Regions from separate parts of the Pseudonocardia sp. Ae331_Ps2 genome, predicted to be linked through region 4. Evidence: riboswitches for the same ligand, from Rfam matches in the RefSeq annotation. Region 4 holds a riboswitch; each other region holds the start of a gene.
The links. Region 4 has a riboswitch for S-adenosylmethionine ahead of thrC (threonine synthase). Riboswitches for the same ligand answer to the same signal wherever they lie in the genome.

Region 1 (4,190 bases), 3.8 Mb from region 4:
CGGCCAGCGCGGCGAGCACGGTGAAGGTGTCCGGGCGTCCGACGACGTCCTGGTCGAAGATCTCCCCGCCGCGGGTGCGCAGCCGCAGGCCCTCGGCGAGGAAGAGCAGGTCGAGGCGCCCGCGCTCGGCGGTGCGCGCCCAGTGCTCGAACGACTCCCAGGCGATGTGGCTGCCCGAGGCCGGGTCGCTCCAGACGGTGTCGTGGTTGACGCCCGGGAAGTAGGCGCCGAGCACGATCTGCTTCCTGTTGCTCATGCGGTGGCTCCGGAGAAGGTCGGGACGACGGCGGACACGGCCCCGGCGGCGTAGCGGCTGGCGGGCCTGGGCAGCCCGAAGCGCTCGCGCAGGGTGGTCTCGCCGTAGGCGGTGCGGAACGCGCCGCGGGACTGCAGCTCGGGGACCAGGCCGTCGACGACGGCGTCGAGGTCGGTCGGCAGGACGGCCGGGCGCAGCCGGTAACCGTCGAGCCCGGCGCGGCGCCAGGACAGCAGGGTGTCGGCGAGCCCGGCGGGGGTGGTGGCGAGGATCGCGGCGTCGGAGGAGAGCGGGTCGAGTGCGTCGAGCCGGGCGAGCCGCTCGCGGGCGGCGCGCTGGGTGTCGGCGAGCACCACGACCACGTCGCCGAGGATGCGCAGCGGCGGTGCGGTGCGGCCCGCCGCGGCCTCGGCGGAGCGGACCTGGGCGACGATGCGGGCGGCGTCGTCGGCGTCGTGCGGGGTGGTGGCCACGACGTCGCCGACCCGGGCGGCGAGCAACGCCGGCTCGTAGCCGTGGGCCAGTGACAGGACCAGCGGCTGGCCCTGCGGCGGACGCGGCACGATCGAGGGGCCGGCGACGCCGAAGTGCTCCCCGGCGAAGTCGACCCGGTGCAGCTTGTCGCGGTCGACGAAGCGCCCGGTGAGCGCGTCGCGGATCTCGGCGTCGTCCTCCCAGGAGTCCCACAGCCGGCGCACGACCTCGACGACGTCGGCGGCCTCCCCGAACAGCTCGGCGACCAGCGCGCGGCCGGCCGGGGTGTCGAGGTCGGCGCGGCGCAGCCCGGGGACGGTGCGGCGCCCGAAGTGGGCGGCCTCGTCGGCGCGGACCGAGGTCTGCACCCGCCAGCCGGCACGGCCGTGGCTGTCGTGGTCGAGGGTGGCCAGCGCGGACGCGACGTGGAACGGCTCGGTGTGGGTGGTGGTGACGGTCGGGACCAGCCCGATCCGCGACGTCAGCGGGGCGAGGAAGGCGGCGACCAGCGAGGCGTCGAGGCGTCCCTGGACCCGGTCGGTGCGGCGCTGTGCCCCGTGGAGGTGGTCCCCGGACTGCAGGCCGAACCCGTCCTCGATCGTGAGCAGGTCGAGCAGCCCGCGCTCGGCGGTGCGGGCGAGGTCGGCCCAGTAGCGCGCGGTGAACAGCTCGCCGGGCCGGGCGCCGGGCTCGCGCCAGGCGGCGGGGTGCCAGCCGGCGCCGTCGAGCGCGACGGCCAGGTGCAGCGGCCGGCCTGAGGTGTCCGTTGTGGACATGAGGGCATCGCTTCCTCGTCGCACGGGGCGCGACGGAACGGGTGGGACGTCACGGGGGGGCGGACGCCACCGCCGACGGGGCGCCGGCGGGCGACGCGCAGCGCGGGACGGGGCGGTGTCAGGCCCGACAGGTCGCGCCGGCCACCCGCATCAGGTCGACGTGGCGCCGGTACCGAGGGTGGTGCGCGCCGCGCACCTGCTCCGCGATCGACCGCATGATCTCCTCCATCGAACCCGGCTGGAGCACCCGCACCCGCTGCTGCGGGGGGTTGCTGCGGCGTCGTCGAGCCGGGTCTCTCGGCCGCTCCGGATGGTGTGCACCCCGACTGTAGGGAGCCCGTGCCCGATGGTGTCAACCCGCGGAGCCGGCCCAGTGATGCCCGCCGCACCGAAGCTCCCGACCGGCGGAATCGGGACGCCTAACCGGCTCGACCTGTCCGGACAAGCCGGTCGCTTTCCTGGGGGGTGGACACCAGGTTGTCCGGAGAGGTGACCACGACGCACCCTGGTCGGGTGACGACGAGCCGACGGAGGCCCTCGCGCCCCCACCGGTTCGCAGGGGGTGCGACCGAGCCCTCCCCCCACCAGCCGGCCCGAGCCGCACGGCGCGCGGTGCCAGTGCGTCCGACCGGCCTCGAGCCGTTCTGGCCGAGCCGGCGCGCCCCCGCCTACAGCGAGCTCTGTCGCTGACCGAGCCGTACCGGTCCCCGCTCTTCCGCGGACGGTAACGCTCTTCCGCGGACGGTAACGCCACACGTCCGGCGTCCGACGCATCCGCCGGAACAGGGATCGCCCGCCGGACACCGGTCCGGCCCGCCACCCGTCCCGCATCCCGGCACGCCGTCCCGGCCGGCCGGACCCGGCGCGCCGTGGTCGTCCCGACCGCCCGCCGCCCACCACGGAAGGACCCCGTCCCGCGATGTCCCCGCACGTCCTGCGCCCCGGCTCCCGGGTGCGCACCGCCGCCGTCCTGCTCGCGCTGCTGACCGCGCTCGGACTCATGGCCGGCTGCTCCCGCGCCGCCGAGAGCACCACCGCCGCAGGTGCCACCTCCCCCGCCGCCGAGGTCCGCGTCGGCTACTTCCCGAACATCACCCACGCCCCCGCGCTGGTCGGGGTGAAGCAGGGCCTGTTCGCCAAGGAGCTGGGCAGCACGAAGCTCACCACCCAGACCTTCAACGCCGGCCCGGACCAGGTCAACGCCCTGCTCGGCGGCTCGATCGACGTCGCGTTCATCGGCTCCGGCCCGGCGATCAACGCCTTCACCAAGTCGAACGGCGAGGCGGTGCGTCTGGTCGCCGGCTCCACCTCGGCCGGGGCCCAGCTGGTGACCAGCCCGGACATCACCTCGCCCGAGCAGCTCAAGGGCAAGATCATCGCGACGCCGCAGCTGGGCAACACCCAGGACATCGCCTTCAAGACCTGGCTCAAGGAGAACAACCTCCCGATCGGGGACGGCCCGGACGCGGTGACCGTCCAGAACATCGACAACCCGCAGACCCTCGACCTGTTCAAGCAGGGCAAGCTCGCCGGCGGGTGGCTGCCCGAGCCGTGGAGCTCGCGCCTGGTCGACGCCGGCGCGAAGGTGCTGGTCGACGAGAAGGCCCTGTGGCCGGACGGGAAGTTCCCGACCACCGTCGTCATCGCCCGGACCGAGTTCCTGCAGCAGCACCCCCAGACCGTCGAGGCGATCCTGCGCGGCGAGCAGGCCGCCATCTCCTTCATCCGCAGCGACCCGGCGCAGGCCAAGACCGTGTCCAACGCCGCGATCGGCGAGATCACCGGCAAGCCCCTGGCCGCGAACATCCTCGACCGCGCCTTCACCGAGCTGTCCTTCGACACCGACCCGCTCGCCTCGACCTTCCCGCAGCTGGCGAAGGACTCCGTCACCGCCGGCATCGCGCAGAGCGAGGCGAACCTGACCGGTTTCCTCGACCCGACCGCGATCGACGCGGTCCGCACCAGCTCCGGGGAGGCCGCCGTGGACCCGGCCGGTCTCGCCGCCGCGAACTGACCATCCCGACCGACGAGGGGAACCACCGATGACCGTCGACCTCACCACCCGGCGCCCCCCGGCCCGCGACACGGCCGTGGAGCTGTCGGGGGTCGCCAAGACCTTCGGCACCGGCCCCGGGGCGGTGACCGCGCTCAACGGGATCGACCTGCGGGTCGGCGACGGCGAGTTCGTCTGCGTGCTCGGTGCCTCCGGCTGCGGCAAGTCGACGCTGCTCAACCTGCTCGCCGGGCTCGACGAGCCGACCGCGGGCGAGGTCGCGGTGGGGTCCGCCCGACCGTCGTTCATGTTCCAGGAGGCCGCGCTCATGCCGTGGCTGACCGCGCTGCGCAACGTCGAGCTGCCGCTCAAGCTCGCCGGGCACGGCCGGGCGGCCCGGCGTGAGCGGGCCGAGGAGCTGCTCACCCTGGTCCGGCTGGAGGGCGTGGGCGGGAAGCGGCCGCACGAGCTGTCCGGTGGCATGCGCCAGCGCGTGTCGCTGGCCCGGGCGCTCGCCGCCGCGACCGGACTCGGCGACGAGCCCGGCACCGGCGGGCTGCTGCTGATGGACGAGCCGTTCGCCGCACTCGACGCGATCACCCGAGACGTGCTGCAGGGCGAGCTCCTGCGGGTCTGGCGGGCCACCGGCACGACGATCGTGTTCGTCACCCACGACGTGCGCGAGGCGGTC
Region 2 (4,190 bases), 4.5 Mb from region 4:
GGTCCAGGACGTTGCCCAGCGGGTTTCCGATGCTCTCGCCGAACAGGGCCCGGGTCCGCGCGGTGATCGCGGACCGCCACTGGTCGAGGTCGTCGGGATCCTCGACGAAGGTCACCGAGATCCCCAGGTCGGCGAAGGTCGAGGAGAGCAGGGTATGAGTGCCGCCGTAGAGGCTCGCCGCGGCGACCACGTGGTCCCCGGCGCGGGCCAGGTTCAGCAGCGCCAGCGACGTCGCCGCCTGCCCGCTGCTCACCGCCACTGCCGCGGCGCCCCCTTCGAGGGCGGCCAGCCGCTCCTCCACCACCGCGGTCGTCGGGTTGGAGAGCCGGGTGTAGGCGTGGCTCTCCAGGTCCTCGAGCGCGAAGGCGGCCGCGGCGTGCGCGCTGTCGGTGAAGCGATAGGAGGTGGTCTGGTAGATCGGGACCGCCCGGGCGCCCGTGGCGGGGTCGGGGACCGCCCCCGCGTGCAGCTGCCTCGTGGCGAACGACGTCACGCGCGCCTCGCCAGCACGTCCGACCAGTACTTCTCGGCCACCCGCGGGTGCGAGCGCAGCCATCCGACGACCGCGTTCTCCCCGAACTGGGCGTGCAGCGGGTTGTCCGGGTCCTCGCTGACCCCGCGGACCTGCGCCGCCAGCTCGGCGGGCAGCTCCAGGGGCTCGACGACGGCGTCGAGCCGCGGGCCGAGGAAGAAGGGCACCGAGAAGCGGTCCACCCCGACCGGCGGGCTGACCACCCGGTGCCGGGTCGCGGTCAGGTAGCCCTGGGTGGCGATCTCCAGCATCTCGCCGATGTTGACCACGAACGCACCGGGGACCGGGGTGGCGTCGATCCAGCGCCCGTCCGGGCCCTCGACCTGCAGTCCGCCGACCGCGTCCTGCTGCAGCAGCGCGAGGTAGCCGTAGTCCTTGTGGACACCCACGCCCTGGTCCGAGTCCGGTTCCGGGCGCCCGGGGTACCGCACGATCTTGACGTGCAGGGAGGACTCCTCGTCGAACCACGCGTCGAAGTAGCCCTCGTCCTGCCCGAGCGCGGCGGCGAGCGCGCGCAGCACCTCGCGGCTGACCCGCAGCGCCTCCGCCTGCCAGGTCAGCACGGTCTCGCGCAGCTCCGGCAGCGCGGTGGGCCACTGGTTGGGCCCGATCAGCCGGACCCAGTCCGGGTCGCCCGGGCCCTGGGTCACCGGCTCCCGCTCGGGGCCGATGTCGATCTGCTCGCGCCAGTCCGCGGTGCCGCCGGTGTGCTCGGTACCGGTGCGGGTGTAACCGCGGAACTGCGGCGAGTGCACGTTCTCGATCTCCAGCCGCTGCTCGACGGGCAGCGCGAAGAAGCGCCGCGCCAGCGCGTCGATCCCGGCGGTGACCTCGTCCGGGACTCCGTGTCCGGTCACGTAGAAGAAGCCGACCTCCCGCGCCGCGGAGCGCAGCTCGGCGAGCACGGCGGCACGCTCGCCGGGGCCGGCGCGGAAGCGGGAGAGGTCGATCACGGGGAGGGTGTCGGTCATGGCGACCTCACGTGTCGTGTCCCGCCGGTCTGTCGACAGATCGGCAGGACGGGAACGAGTCAGACAGCCGGACGCACCCGCGGGGTCCGCAGCAGAACGGACCGCGCGGCGGCCGGGCGGTGCGCGACCTCGGCGACGACCAGCTCGCCGAGGACGGGCGGGTCGAGGTCGGTCCTCACCGACAGAGCGCGGTCCCCGTCCGGCAGTAGTCCACGTGCCGACGCCGGGACCAGACACCCCGGATCCACTGGCGCACGGCTCCCCCATCGCTTCCGGCGGAAGCACCTGCGCCCGTGGGGACGTGGTTGCTGCGGCGTCGTCGAGCCGGTTCTCTCGGCCGCTCTGGATGGACGACTTCACCCAACCTCCGCGCCGCACCCGATGTCAAGCCGATCCCGCCCACAGACCCGTTCGCTGAACGGCGCAGACGTCCGGACGGCAGGCCAGCCGGCCACGTGCCGACATCCCTCCCAGCCGCTCCGCGAGTGCGGTGAGTTCGCCAGCGGTGCCGCGCGGCGCCCCCGACCACGACGACCCGTCCCACCATCCCGTGTCCTCCGGGGCGTCGAGGTGCCATCCGCGCAGTCACGCTGTCACCCGCGGTGCGCCCGACAAGTTCTCGTGGCTCGTCGCCGTCCCGGCCCGCGAGGTACCCGTGATCCGAGAGCGATACCCGCTGCCGATCTTCGGGTGACTCCGACCGAACAGGAAGCCCGATCACCGGAACAGCTTCACCGAATCGAGGTGAGGCGCGCCGCACATACTCGACGGTTGCCCCAACTACTGCGCGTCGGTTAGCGTCGCGGCGTGACGATTCGACTGCCGCTGACATCGCGCGCACACGTCGATTTCTGTCGCGTCTCCTCCTCGGTCTGTTGATCTTTCCGAGCTGTTCCCGCAGAGCCTGACCGGCCTGCGGCGCGAGCCGCCTTCTCTGGCCGCTGCCTGCTGATACCCCCATCTCGGCCGACACTTCTCGTGACGGTCGCTCACTGAGGTGTTCTCAGTAGCGGGTTGATCATGTCGTGCGGTCGTACTCGGTGTGGAGTAGTACGAGCGCAGCTGCGGTGATCGCGCCGGTGCGCCAGGGACATAGCGTGACTCGCCGCAACGCGGCGAAGGTGGTCTTGAGCAGGGCGTTTCCGCGTTCGGCCAGAGCACGAAGGGCTGAGTGCAGGGTGTTGACGGTGCGCTGGTTGACCGTCTGCCCGCGGCCGGGGACGGGTTTGATGGGCACGGTGAGCCGGTCGGCTTCGCCTTCGTAGCCGAGGTCGCCCAGCGCGGCGTGGGTGTCGTCGGTGAACGCGGCCAGGCCCTCGAGCAGCCCGGGGTGGGTACGGGCGCAGCGGGTGTCGTGCTCGCGGCCCGGCCGCACGTCGCTGGTCCATAGCGGCCATCCATCAGGTGCGGTGAGGACCTGGATGTTCCCGCCGTGGCGGCGGTGCTTGCCCGACCACCACAGGTCGACCCCGGGGGTGAGGCCGAGCGCGCGGCACCGGTCGGTGGCGATCAGGGTGCCGTCGAGATTCACGTGGGTGTGCCCGGCTGTGCGGGCGGCGAGCAGGGCTCCGTGCAGGCCGGGTGCGGCCGCGGCGAGGACGTCGATGCCTTCGTGCAGGTAACGGTAGGCCGTTGCAGTGCTGATCGCGTTGTCACCGGCCAAACATCGGACCCGGGTAGCATCACAGAACCAGCGGATCACCAGCACTGCCTGGGCGAACGGGGTCAACGCCCGCCGCCGGGTGCCACGTCGACGGCGTTGAAGGACCAGGAGCCGCGCCAGATAGGCCACGGTGCGCTCCCCGATCGGGAGGACAGCGGTGTAGGTGACAGGATCAGACATGCAGGACCTCGGTGACGGTGTCGATCTGTGCTGGACCGAACCGATCTACCGGGGTCCTGCCCCGTTCCCGCTCATCTCACCACCCTCGGCGTGTCGCCACGACCTGCCACCCCGCTACTGAGAACACCTCAGTGCGCCGCGGCGTCCCAGCTGCGGCCGGACCCGACCGACACCTCCAGCGGCACCGACAGGTCCGCCGCGGCCGCCATCTCCCGACGAACGAGTGCCTCCAGGGCCTCGCGCTCACCCTCGGCGACCTCGAGGACCAGCTCGTCGTGCACCTGCAGCAGCATCCGGCTGCGCAGCCCCTCGGCCTGCAACGCCCGGTACACCCCGAGCATCGCGACCTTGATGATGTCCGCGGCGCTGCCCTGGATCGGGGCGTTGAGCGCCATCCGCTCGGCCATCTCCCGGCGCTGACGGTTGTCGCTGGTGAGGTCGGGCAGGTAGCGCCGCCGCCCGAGGATGGTGGCGGTGTAGCCGTCCTTGCGGGCCTGGTCGACGACTCCCGCGAGGTAGTCGCGCACTCCGCCGAACCCGGCGAAGTAGTCGTCCATCAGCCCCTTCGCCTCCTCGGTGGAGATCCGCAGCTGCCCGGACAGGCCGTAGGCCGACAGCCCGTAGGCCAGGCCGTAGTTCATCGCCTTGATCTTGGCGCGCTGCTCGGGCGTCACCTCGGTGGCCGCGACGCCGAAGACCCGGGCGGCGGTCTCGGCGTGGAAGTCGTGCTGTGAGCGGAAGGCCTCGATCAGCGCGGCGTCCTCGGACAGGTGCGCCATGATCCGCATCTCGATCTGGCTGTAGTCCGCGGTGAGCAGCTCGGCGTACGGCGTGCCGTCCGGCG
Region 3 (4,190 bases), 3.8 Mb from region 4:
ATCGACGAGGCACCGAAGATCACCCTGCTCGCGCTCGCCGCCTTCCCACCGGCGGCCGTCGCCACCACGGCGGCCGTCGCCGCCGCACCGGTCGGGCTGGTCGAGGCGGCCCGCGCGCTCGGCGCGACCCGCGGCCAGGTGGTGCGGGACGTCATCGTCCCGTCGGCGCTGCCGGAGACCTTCACCGGCATCCGGCTGGCCGTCGGCATCGCCTATTCCTCGGTCGTCGCGGCCGAGCTGTTCAACGGCATCCCCGGCATCGGCGGGATGGTCAAGGACGCCAGCAACTACAACAACACCCCGGTCGTGCTCGTCGGCATCTTCGCGATCGGCATCTCCGGCCTGGTGATCGACGCGCTGCTGCGCGCCGTCGAGCGCCGCACCGTTCCGTGGAGGGGACGAGCATGACCATCCGCACCCGACTGACCGCACTGCTCGTGGGCCTGCTGGCTGTCGGCGTCCTCGCCGGCTGCGCCGTCGGCCCTGCCGGGCAGGACTCCGGCAAGCCGACCATCCGCATCGCCTACCAGAGCTTCCCCAGCGGCGACCTGGTCGCCAAGCACAACCGCTGGCTGGAGGACGCCCTGCCCGACTGGAACGTGCAGTGGACCAAGTTCGACTCCGGCGCGGACATCAACACCGCGTTCGTCGCCGGTGAGCTGGACTTCGGTGCGATCGGGTCCAGCCCGGTCGCCCGCGGGCTCTCCGCGCCGCTGAACATCCCGTACCAGGTCGCGTTCGTGCTCGACGTCGCCGGCGACAACGAGGCGCTCGTCGCCCGCAACGCCACCGGGATCACCGACGTCGCGGGGCTGCGCGGCAAGCGGGTCGCCACCGCGTTCGCGTCCACCTCGCACTACAGCCTGCTCGCCGCCCTCGACCGTGCCGGTCTGAAGCCCACCGACGTGCAGCTGATCGACCTGCAGCCGCAGGCCGCGCTGGCTGCCTGGGAGCGCGGCGACGTCGACGCCGTCTACACCTGGCTGCCGACCCTCGACGAGCTCCGCAAGACCGGGAAGACCCTGGTCACCAGCCGCGAGCTGGCCACGGCCGGCAAGCCGACCCTCGACCTGGGGGTGGTCTCCACCCCGTTCGCCGAGCAGCACCCCGAGGTCGTCGACACCTGGCGCAAGGTCGAGGCCCGCGCCCTGGAGACCGTGCGCAACGACCCGCAGGCCGCCGCGCAGGCCGTCGCCGCCGAGATCGGCACGACCCCCGAGAACGCCGCGTCCCAGCTGAAGCAGGGCGTGTTCCTGTCCCCGCAGGAGCTGGCCTCCGCCGAGTGGCTCGGCACCGACGGCGCCCCGGGCAACCTCGCCCAGAACCTGCAGAGCGCCGCCCAGTTCCTCGCCGCGCAGAAGCAGATCCCCACGGCGCCGGACCTCGCGACCTTCCAGAAGGCGATCTACACGAAGGGTCTCCCGGATGTCCTCGCCGCAGGCTGACACCGACGCCGACACCGACACTGATACGGACCCCGACACCGGGGCCGCGGCGGGGGAGGGAGTGCCGGCGATCGCCGCGTCCGGGCTCGGGCACTCCTACCCGGGCCGCCGGGACCGGGTCCACGCGCTCGGACCGCTCGACCTGACCGTCGAGCGCGGCGAGTTCCTGGTGCTGGTCGGGGCCTCGGGCTGCGGCAAGTCGACTCTGCTCCGGCTGGTCGCCGGGTTCGAGCGGCCCACCGACGGGACGCTGACCGTCGCCGGCCGGGCACCCGAGCCGGGTGTCGGCGCCGGCGTGGTGTTCCAGCAGCCGCGGCTGTTCCCGTGGCGCAGCGTCGGCGGCAACGTCGACCTCGCCCTGAAGTACGCGGGGGTGAACCCGTCCGACCGTCCCGTGGCCCGCGAGGGGCTGCTGGAGCGGGTCGGGCTCACCGGTGTCGCGGACCGGCGGATCTGGGAGATCTCCGGCGGCCAGCAGCAGCGGGTCGCGATCGCCAGGGCGCTGGCCGCCGACCGGGACCTGCTGCTGCTCGACGAGCCCTTCGGCGCGCTCGACGCGCTCACCCGCGAACGCCTGCAGGACGACGTGCGCCGGGTCAGCCACGAGACCGGCCGGACCAGCGTGTTCGTCACCCACTCCGCCGACGAGGCGGTGTTCCTCGGCTCCCGGGTCGTGGTGCTCACCGCCCGCCCCGGACGGATCGCGCTGGACCTGCGGATCGACCTGCCGCGCTCCGGTGTGGACGCCGAGGCGCTGCGCGGCTCGCCGGAGTTCGCCGAGCTGCGGGCCCGGGTCGGGGCGGCGGTGAAGGAGGCCGCCGCGACCTGAGCACCCCGCTCCGCGGCGCGGGTGGGTCGTCCGGCGATCCGCCCGCGCCGACGGGGTGCGCCACTGCGCCCGGGCACCGTGCCGTCCCACTGTGATGCCACGACCGATCTCCCGGTCCGCGCTTGACACCGGATCGGTGCGTCGGCTGCAGTGGTGAGGTCCATCCAGAGCGGTCGAGAGTCCCGGCTCGTCGACGCCGCAGCAACCCGCCCCGTTCCGGGCAGGGTGCTACCGCCGGGTCCGATGGGAGACCCCGATGCCCCACCGCCCCGCGAGGCACCGGCCCGACGCCGGGCAGCGGGCCCGGATCCGGCTGCGCTGGGTCCGTCGCCGGCACGTCGACCTGTGCCGCACCGGCGCCGCGCTCTGTCGCTGACCTCTCCACCCGTGCCCCGCACCGGACCGCCCGCCACCGCGGCCGGCCGGTCCCCGCCTGCCCGAGGGCAGCGCTCGCACCGAGAGGTCCCCACCGTGACCGCGCTCCACCCCGCCCCGCCCACCACCTCCGCCCGCCCGGAGGTCCGCTGGGTCGCCTACACCGACCCGCTCGTCCGCCCGATGCTGGTCGAGCTCGACCAGGAGTACGGCGTCCGCTACGGCCACACCCTCGGCGACCTCGACGCCGAGACCCTCCGCGAGGCGAGCCGGTTCGCCCCACCGTCCGGCGGGGTGGTCCTGCTGCTCGACGGCGGTACCCCCGTCGCGGGGGGCGCCTTCCGCCGGTGGGACTCCGACACCGCCGAGCTCAAGCGGATCTGGACCGGCTCGGCGTACCGCCGCCGCGGCCTGGCCCGCCGGGTGCTCACCGAGCTGGAGGACACGATCGCCGCCCGCGGCTACCGGCGCATCTACCTGACGACCGGTCCGCGCCAGCCCGAGGCCCGCCACCTCTACCTCGCCGCGGGCTACACGCCGCTCTACGACCGGACCCTGCACCCGGAGACGGTCGGGCCGCACCCGTTCGAGAAGTACCTGACCGGGGGCTTCGCGTGAGCAGCCGCACCGAGGCCCGGGCCGCCCCGGGCGCCGTCCCGCCCACCGGGGACGACGACGCCGGCCTGCGGGTCGTCCCGGCCCGGCACCCGTGGCGGTGGGCGGGGACCGCGGTGGTGGCGGTCCTGGCCGCGATGGCGGTCAACGCGCTGGTCACCAACCCGGCCTGGGACTGGCCGACCGTCGGCCGCTATCTGTTCGCCCCGTCCATCGTGAACGCGGTGCTGCTGACGCTGCAGCTCACGGTGCTCGGCATCGTCGTCGGGTTCGTGCTCGGCACGGTGCTCGCGGTGATGCGGCTCTCGCCCAACCCGCTGCTGCGCTCGGTCAGCTGGACCTACATCTGGATCTTCCGGTCCGTGCCGCTGATCCTGCAGCTGCTGTTCTGGTACAACCTCGCCCTGCTCTACGACCGGCTCTCGATCGGCATCCCGTTCGGTCCGTCGTTCGTCGAGTTCGGCACGATGGAGCTGGTCAGCCCGGTCACCGCCGCGGTGCTGGGGCTCGGCCTGCACCAGGCCGCCTACGCCGCCGAGGTCGTGCGCTCGGGGTTCCTGGGCGTCGACGCCGGCCAGCTGGAGGCCGCCACCGCGCTCGGCATCCCGGCCTGGCGCCGGTTCCGGCGGATCCAGCTGCCGCAGGCGATGCGGATCATCGTCCCGACCGCGGCGAACGAGCTGATCGGCCTGGTCAAGGGCACCTCGGTGGTCTACATCATGGCGCTGTCCGAGCTCTTCTACCAGGTGCAGGTCATCTACACCCGGACCGGACGGGTCATCCCGATGCTGCTGGTCGCCGCCGTCTGGTACCTGGTGCTGACCAGTGCGCTGTCGGTCGGCCAGTTCTACGTCGAGCGGTACTACGCCCGCGGCGCGCAGCGCACGCTGCCACCGACCCCGTTGCAACGCGCGCGGGCCGCGGTG
Region 4 (4,190 bases):
TCGGCCAGGGTCGACTTCCCGTGGTCGATGTGGGCGATGATGCAGAAGTTCCGGATGCGCTCCGGCGGGGTGAACGTGCGGTCGGCGTACGTCGTCACTCGGCTGTACTCGGCTTTCGCTCATGCGTGGGGCTTCGGGCACTTCGGGTGCTCAGGGCACTCGGGGCTCGGGGCACTGGGACCCATCGTCCCATGTCGGGCCGGGCGGCCGCCGTGGTGGCACCGCAGGTCGTCACACGCTGTTCACGCCGGGCGTCCCCGCGTTGCCCCGACGCGGCCGATCGCGCACGATCGAACGGCCAGGAGCCCAGTCCCCAACCCGGAGGAGTCACCGTGTCGGTCACCCCCGTCCCCCCGCTCGACCGGCTGAGCGCGGCGCGTGTCGTGCTCGCCCGGAAGAAGAAGCTGGGCCTGACCTGGGACAAGATCGCCGAGGCACTGGGCCGCTCGCTGGAGTGGTCCACCTCGGCCCTGCTCGGGCAGCAGACGCTGACCCGCGAGCAGGCCGAGGCCGCAGGCTCCCTGCTGGACCTGGACGACGACGTCGTCGACGCCCTCACCCTCCCGCCGGAGCGCGGCGCGGCCGCGGTGGACCTCACCGACCCGCTGGTCTACCGCCTCTCGGAGATGGTGCAGGTGTACGGCACGACGATCTCCGAGCTGGTCCGCGAGGAGTTCGGCGACGGCATCGTGTCCGCGATCGACTTCGAGCTGGACCTGCAGCGCGTCGCCGACCCGAAGGGCGACCGGGCCGTGATCACGCTGAACGGGAAGTTCCTGCCCTACCGCGTCTGGTGACCCGGAACAGGGGGCGAGGACGCCGCTGGTAACCTTGTGCGTCGAGCGCTCGGCGTGCTCGCCCGAAACGGCCTGGACCCTCTCTCCAGTGATGCTGTTCGGTGCCGCCGGAGCGGACCCGGACGTACACAAGACCAGCCGACCAGCAGGCAGGAAGACCAGAGGCAGACGTGGCCAACATCAAGTCGCAGATCAAGCGTGTCAAGACCAACGAGAAGCGCCGGCAGCGCAACAAGTCGGTGAAGTCGTCGGTCAAGACCGCGATCCGCCACTTCCGCGAGGCCGCCGACTCCGGCGCCGACAACGTCGTGGAGCTGCAGCGCAAGGCGGCCAAGGCCCTCGACAAGGCGGCCGGCAAGGGCGTCATCCACAAGAACCAGGCAGCGAACCGCAAGTCGGCCCTGGCCAAGCGTCTCAACGACGTCCAGGCCTGAGCCACCCCGGTTCCCCACGACGGCGCCGCCCCATCGGGGTGGCGCCGTCGTCGTGTTTCCGGACCTGTCGTGCCCCCGGGCCGGAGCCCGTGCGCGTGCTGCGGGCGCGGGGCTCAGCGCGGGGTGCGGGCGGACACGACCGCCAGCACGGCCCGCTCCAACGCGTACCCCGCGTCCGCGGCGACGCCCTTGACGTCGGCGTTCACCCGGGCGGTCGCCGCGATGGCGACGGCGAGCTGCTCCGGACGCCACTGCCGGACCGTCTGTTGGGCCTTACGGATCTTCCACGGAGGCATGCCCAGCTCACCGGCCAGCCGGTTCGGGTCGCCCCGCCCGGCCGAGCCGACCTTGGCCAGGGTGCGCACCGAGTCCGCGAGCGCGTCGGCGATCAGGACGTGCGGGACACCGAGCACCAGCGCCCACCGCAGCGCCTCCATCGCCGCCCGCCGGTCCCCCGCGACCGCCGCGTCGGCCACCGCGAAGCCGGAGGACTCGGCCCGGCCGCGGTGGTAGCGCCGCACCCCGGCCTCGTCCACGGCGCCGCCGGTGTCCGCGACGAGCTGCCCGGCCGCAGCCGCCAGCTCCCGCAGGTCCGACCCGACCGCCTCGACCAGTACCGCGAGCGCACCGGGAGTGATGGTGCCGCCGTGGCGACGCACCTCGTCGCGCACGAAGTCCGACCGCTCGTCGGCGCGGGTGATGCGGTTGCAGGTGACGGTGTGCGCCCCGGCCTTGCGCATCAGGTCCAGGACCGCCTTGCCCTTCGCCCCCCCGGCGTGCTGGACCACCAGCACGATCCCGTCGGCCGGGTCCTTCACGTAGTCGGCGAGGGCGGCGGTCATGTCCTTGTTCGCATCCTGGCCATGAGTGAGCACGATCACCCTGCCCTCCGCGAAGAGCGAGGGGCTGAGGTGCCCGGCGAGCTCGCCGGGTGCCACCTCGGAGGTGCGGAAGCGGCGCAGCTCGGTCTCCGGATCGCGCTGCCGGGCGCGCCGGACCAGGTCGGACACCGCCCGCTCGGCCAGGAACTCCTCGTCCCCGACGACCAGCTGCAGCGGGCCCGGTTCGCTCGTGCTGCTCACACCCCCATGGTGGCCCACACCCCCGACAACGGGTGAGCCGCGTCCCGGCACGACGACCTCGTCTGGCGGTGCGGTGCCCCGTTCGCGTACCGTCGTCGTCGATTCCGGCGCTCGGCGTCCGGAGCACCACAACCGCATATGGCTCATCCAGAGGGGCAGAGGGAACGGCCCGTTGAAGCCCCGGCAACCGGCGTCGCACGACGATCCGCCCAGACCTGCGCCTTCCGCGCGGCGAGGACGTCGACGAACACGGTGCCAATTCCGGCCCGCCACCTCCGGCGGGACAGATGAGGAGATCTCGTGACTCTCACTGCTGCGCCCGAAACCACCTCTGCCTACGACCTGGGCTCCGCGCGCGCTCTCGCGTGCCGCGAGTGCCGCCACGAGACCCCGCTCGCCGCGGAGTTCGCGTGTCCGCGCTGTTTCGGCCCCCTCGAGGTGGCCTACGACTTCCCGACGGTCACCCGCGCCTCCATCGAGGCCGGCCCGAAGTCGATCTGGCGCTACAAGGACCTGCTGCCGGTCCCCTCGACCGTCGAGCAGCACGCGAACACCGAGCCCGGCCTGACCCGGCTGATCGAGGCCGACAACCTGGCCCGCGCGCTTGGCGTCCGCAAGATCTGGATCAAGGACGACACGGGCAACCCGACGCACTCGTTCAAGGACCGCGTCGTCGCCGTCGCGCTCGCCGCCGCCCGTGAGCTCGGCTTCTCGGTGCTGTGCTGCCCCTCCACGGGCAACCTCGCCAACGCCGTGGCCGCCGCGGCCGCCCGCGCCGGCTGGGACTCGGTCGTGCTGGTCCCGTCCTCCCTGGAGCAGGCGAAGATCGTCACCACCGCGGTCTACGGCGGCACCCTGCTCGCCGTCGACGGCAACTACGACGACGTCAACCGGCTCGCCACCGAGCTGGCCGCCGAGCACGAGGACTGGGCGTTCGTGAACGTCAACGTCCGCCCGTACTACGCCGAGGGCTCGAAGACCCTGGGCTACGAGGTCGCCGAGCAGCTCGGCTGGCGGCTCCCGCAGCAGGTGGTCGTCCCGGTCGCATCCGGCTCCCAGCTCACCAAGATCGACAAGGGGTTCACCGAGCTCGGCACCCTGGGTCTGGTCGAGCCCACCCCGTACACCGTGTTCGGTGCCCAGGCCACCGGCTGCTCGCCGGTCGCGCGGGCCTTCGAGGCCGGTCACGACGTGATCCAGCCGCAGAAGCCGGACACCATCGCGCGCTCGCTGGCGATCGGCAACCCGGCCGACGGTCCGTACGTCCTCGACTCGGTGCGCCGCACCGGCGGCTCGGTCGGGCACGTGTCCGACGAGGAGGTCGTCGCCGGCATCCGGCTCCTGGCCCGCACCGAGGGCGTGTTCGCCGAGACCGCGGGCGGGGTCACCATCGCGACCACCAAGAAGCTGCTCGAGGCCGGGGCGCTCGACCCCGACGCCGGGACCGTCCTGATGATCACCGGTGACGGGCTCAAGACCCTCGACGCCGTCTCCGGCGAGGTCGGCCCGACGGCGACCGTGCCGTCGACGTCCTCCGCGGTCCGCGAGGCGCTGGCGAACCGGGGCTGACCGGCCCCGCCGGCCGGGAGCCGGACGGGGGTCGCCACGCGCGACCACCGTCAGCCCGGCCGGGTCGTCGCCGGTCAGGGCCAGGTCACCGGACCGGTCGGTGCGTGCGACGACGACGCCCGCCCCGGCCAGCCGGTCCACCAGCTCCGGGTTGGGGTGCCGGTAGCTGTTGCCGTTGCCGACGCTGATCACCGCCGCACGCGGCGCGACGGCGGTGATCAGGTCCGGGACCACCTTGCGGGACCCGTGGTGGGGCATCTTCAGGACCTCGGCCCGCAGGTCGACCCCGGAGTGGAGCAGGTCGTCCT

Region 1: linked by a shared signal. The riboswitch ahead of Ae331Ps2_RS34315 (putative leader peptide) and the one ahead of thrC (threonine synthase) in region 4 are both predicted to bind S-adenosylmethionine.
Region 2: linked by a shared signal. The riboswitch ahead of Ae331Ps2_RS22110 (isopenicillin N synthase family oxygenase) and the one ahead of thrC (threonine synthase) in region 4 are both predicted to bind S-adenosylmethionine.
Region 3: linked by a shared signal. The riboswitch ahead of Ae331Ps2_RS31320 (GNAT family N-acetyltransferase) and the one ahead of thrC (threonine synthase) in region 4 are both predicted to bind S-adenosylmethionine.

The regions. Positions count from the first base shown of each region.
Region 1 covers NZ_MCIM01000001.1:3,971,047-3,975,236, reverse strand. Annotated here, with positions in the region: gene Ae331Ps2_RS19055 (NtaA/DmoA family FMN-dependent monooxygenase) at 1-256, opposite strand, end outside; gene Ae331Ps2_RS19050 (LLM class flavin-dependent oxidoreductase) at 253-1,506, opposite strand; gene Ae331Ps2_RS34315 (putative leader peptide) at 1,625-1,723, opposite strand; SAM riboswitch class I at 1,729-1,823, opposite strand; gene Ae331Ps2_RS19045 (ABC transporter substrate-binding protein) at 2,426-3,520, shown strand; gene Ae331Ps2_RS19040 (ABC transporter ATP-binding protein) at 3,549-4,190, shown strand, end outside.
Region 2 covers NZ_MCIM01000001.1:4,680,435-4,684,624, reverse strand. Annotated here, with positions in the region: gene Ae331Ps2_RS22115 (O-acetylhomoserine aminocarboxypropyltransferase/cysteine synthase family protein) at 1-493, opposite strand, end outside; gene Ae331Ps2_RS22110 (isopenicillin N synthase family oxygenase) at 490-1,503, opposite strand; SAM riboswitch class I at 1,764-1,856, opposite strand; gene Ae331Ps2_RS34355 (putative leader peptide) at 2,311-2,382, shown strand; gene Ae331Ps2_RS22105 (transposase family protein) at 2,522-3,346, opposite strand; gene polA (DNA polymerase I) at 3,475-4,190, opposite strand, start outside.
Region 3 covers NZ_MCIM01000001.1:3,924,172-3,928,361, forward strand. Annotated here, with positions in the region: gene Ae331Ps2_RS18845 (ABC transporter permease) at 1-408, shown strand, start outside; gene Ae331Ps2_RS18850 (glycine betaine ABC transporter substrate-binding protein) at 405-1,445, shown strand; gene Ae331Ps2_RS18855 (ABC transporter ATP-binding protein) at 1,426-2,274, shown strand; SAM riboswitch class I at 2,432-2,524, shown strand; gene Ae331Ps2_RS31320 (GNAT family N-acetyltransferase) at 2,746-3,267, shown strand; gene Ae331Ps2_RS18865 (amino acid ABC transporter permease) at 3,264-4,190, shown strand, end outside.
Region 4 covers NZ_MCIM01000001.1:160,288-164,477, forward strand. Annotated here, with positions in the region: gene lepA (translation elongation factor 4) at 1-98, opposite strand, end outside; gene cynS (cyanase) at 333-797, shown strand; gene rpsT (30S ribosomal protein S20) at 968-1,231, shown strand; gene holA (DNA polymerase III subunit delta) at 1,345-2,313, opposite strand; SAM riboswitch class I at 2,454-2,607, shown strand; gene thrC (threonine synthase) at 2,614-3,882, shown strand; partial or broken gene Ae331Ps2_RS34095 (ComEC/Rec2 family competence protein) at 4,126-4,190, opposite strand, start outside.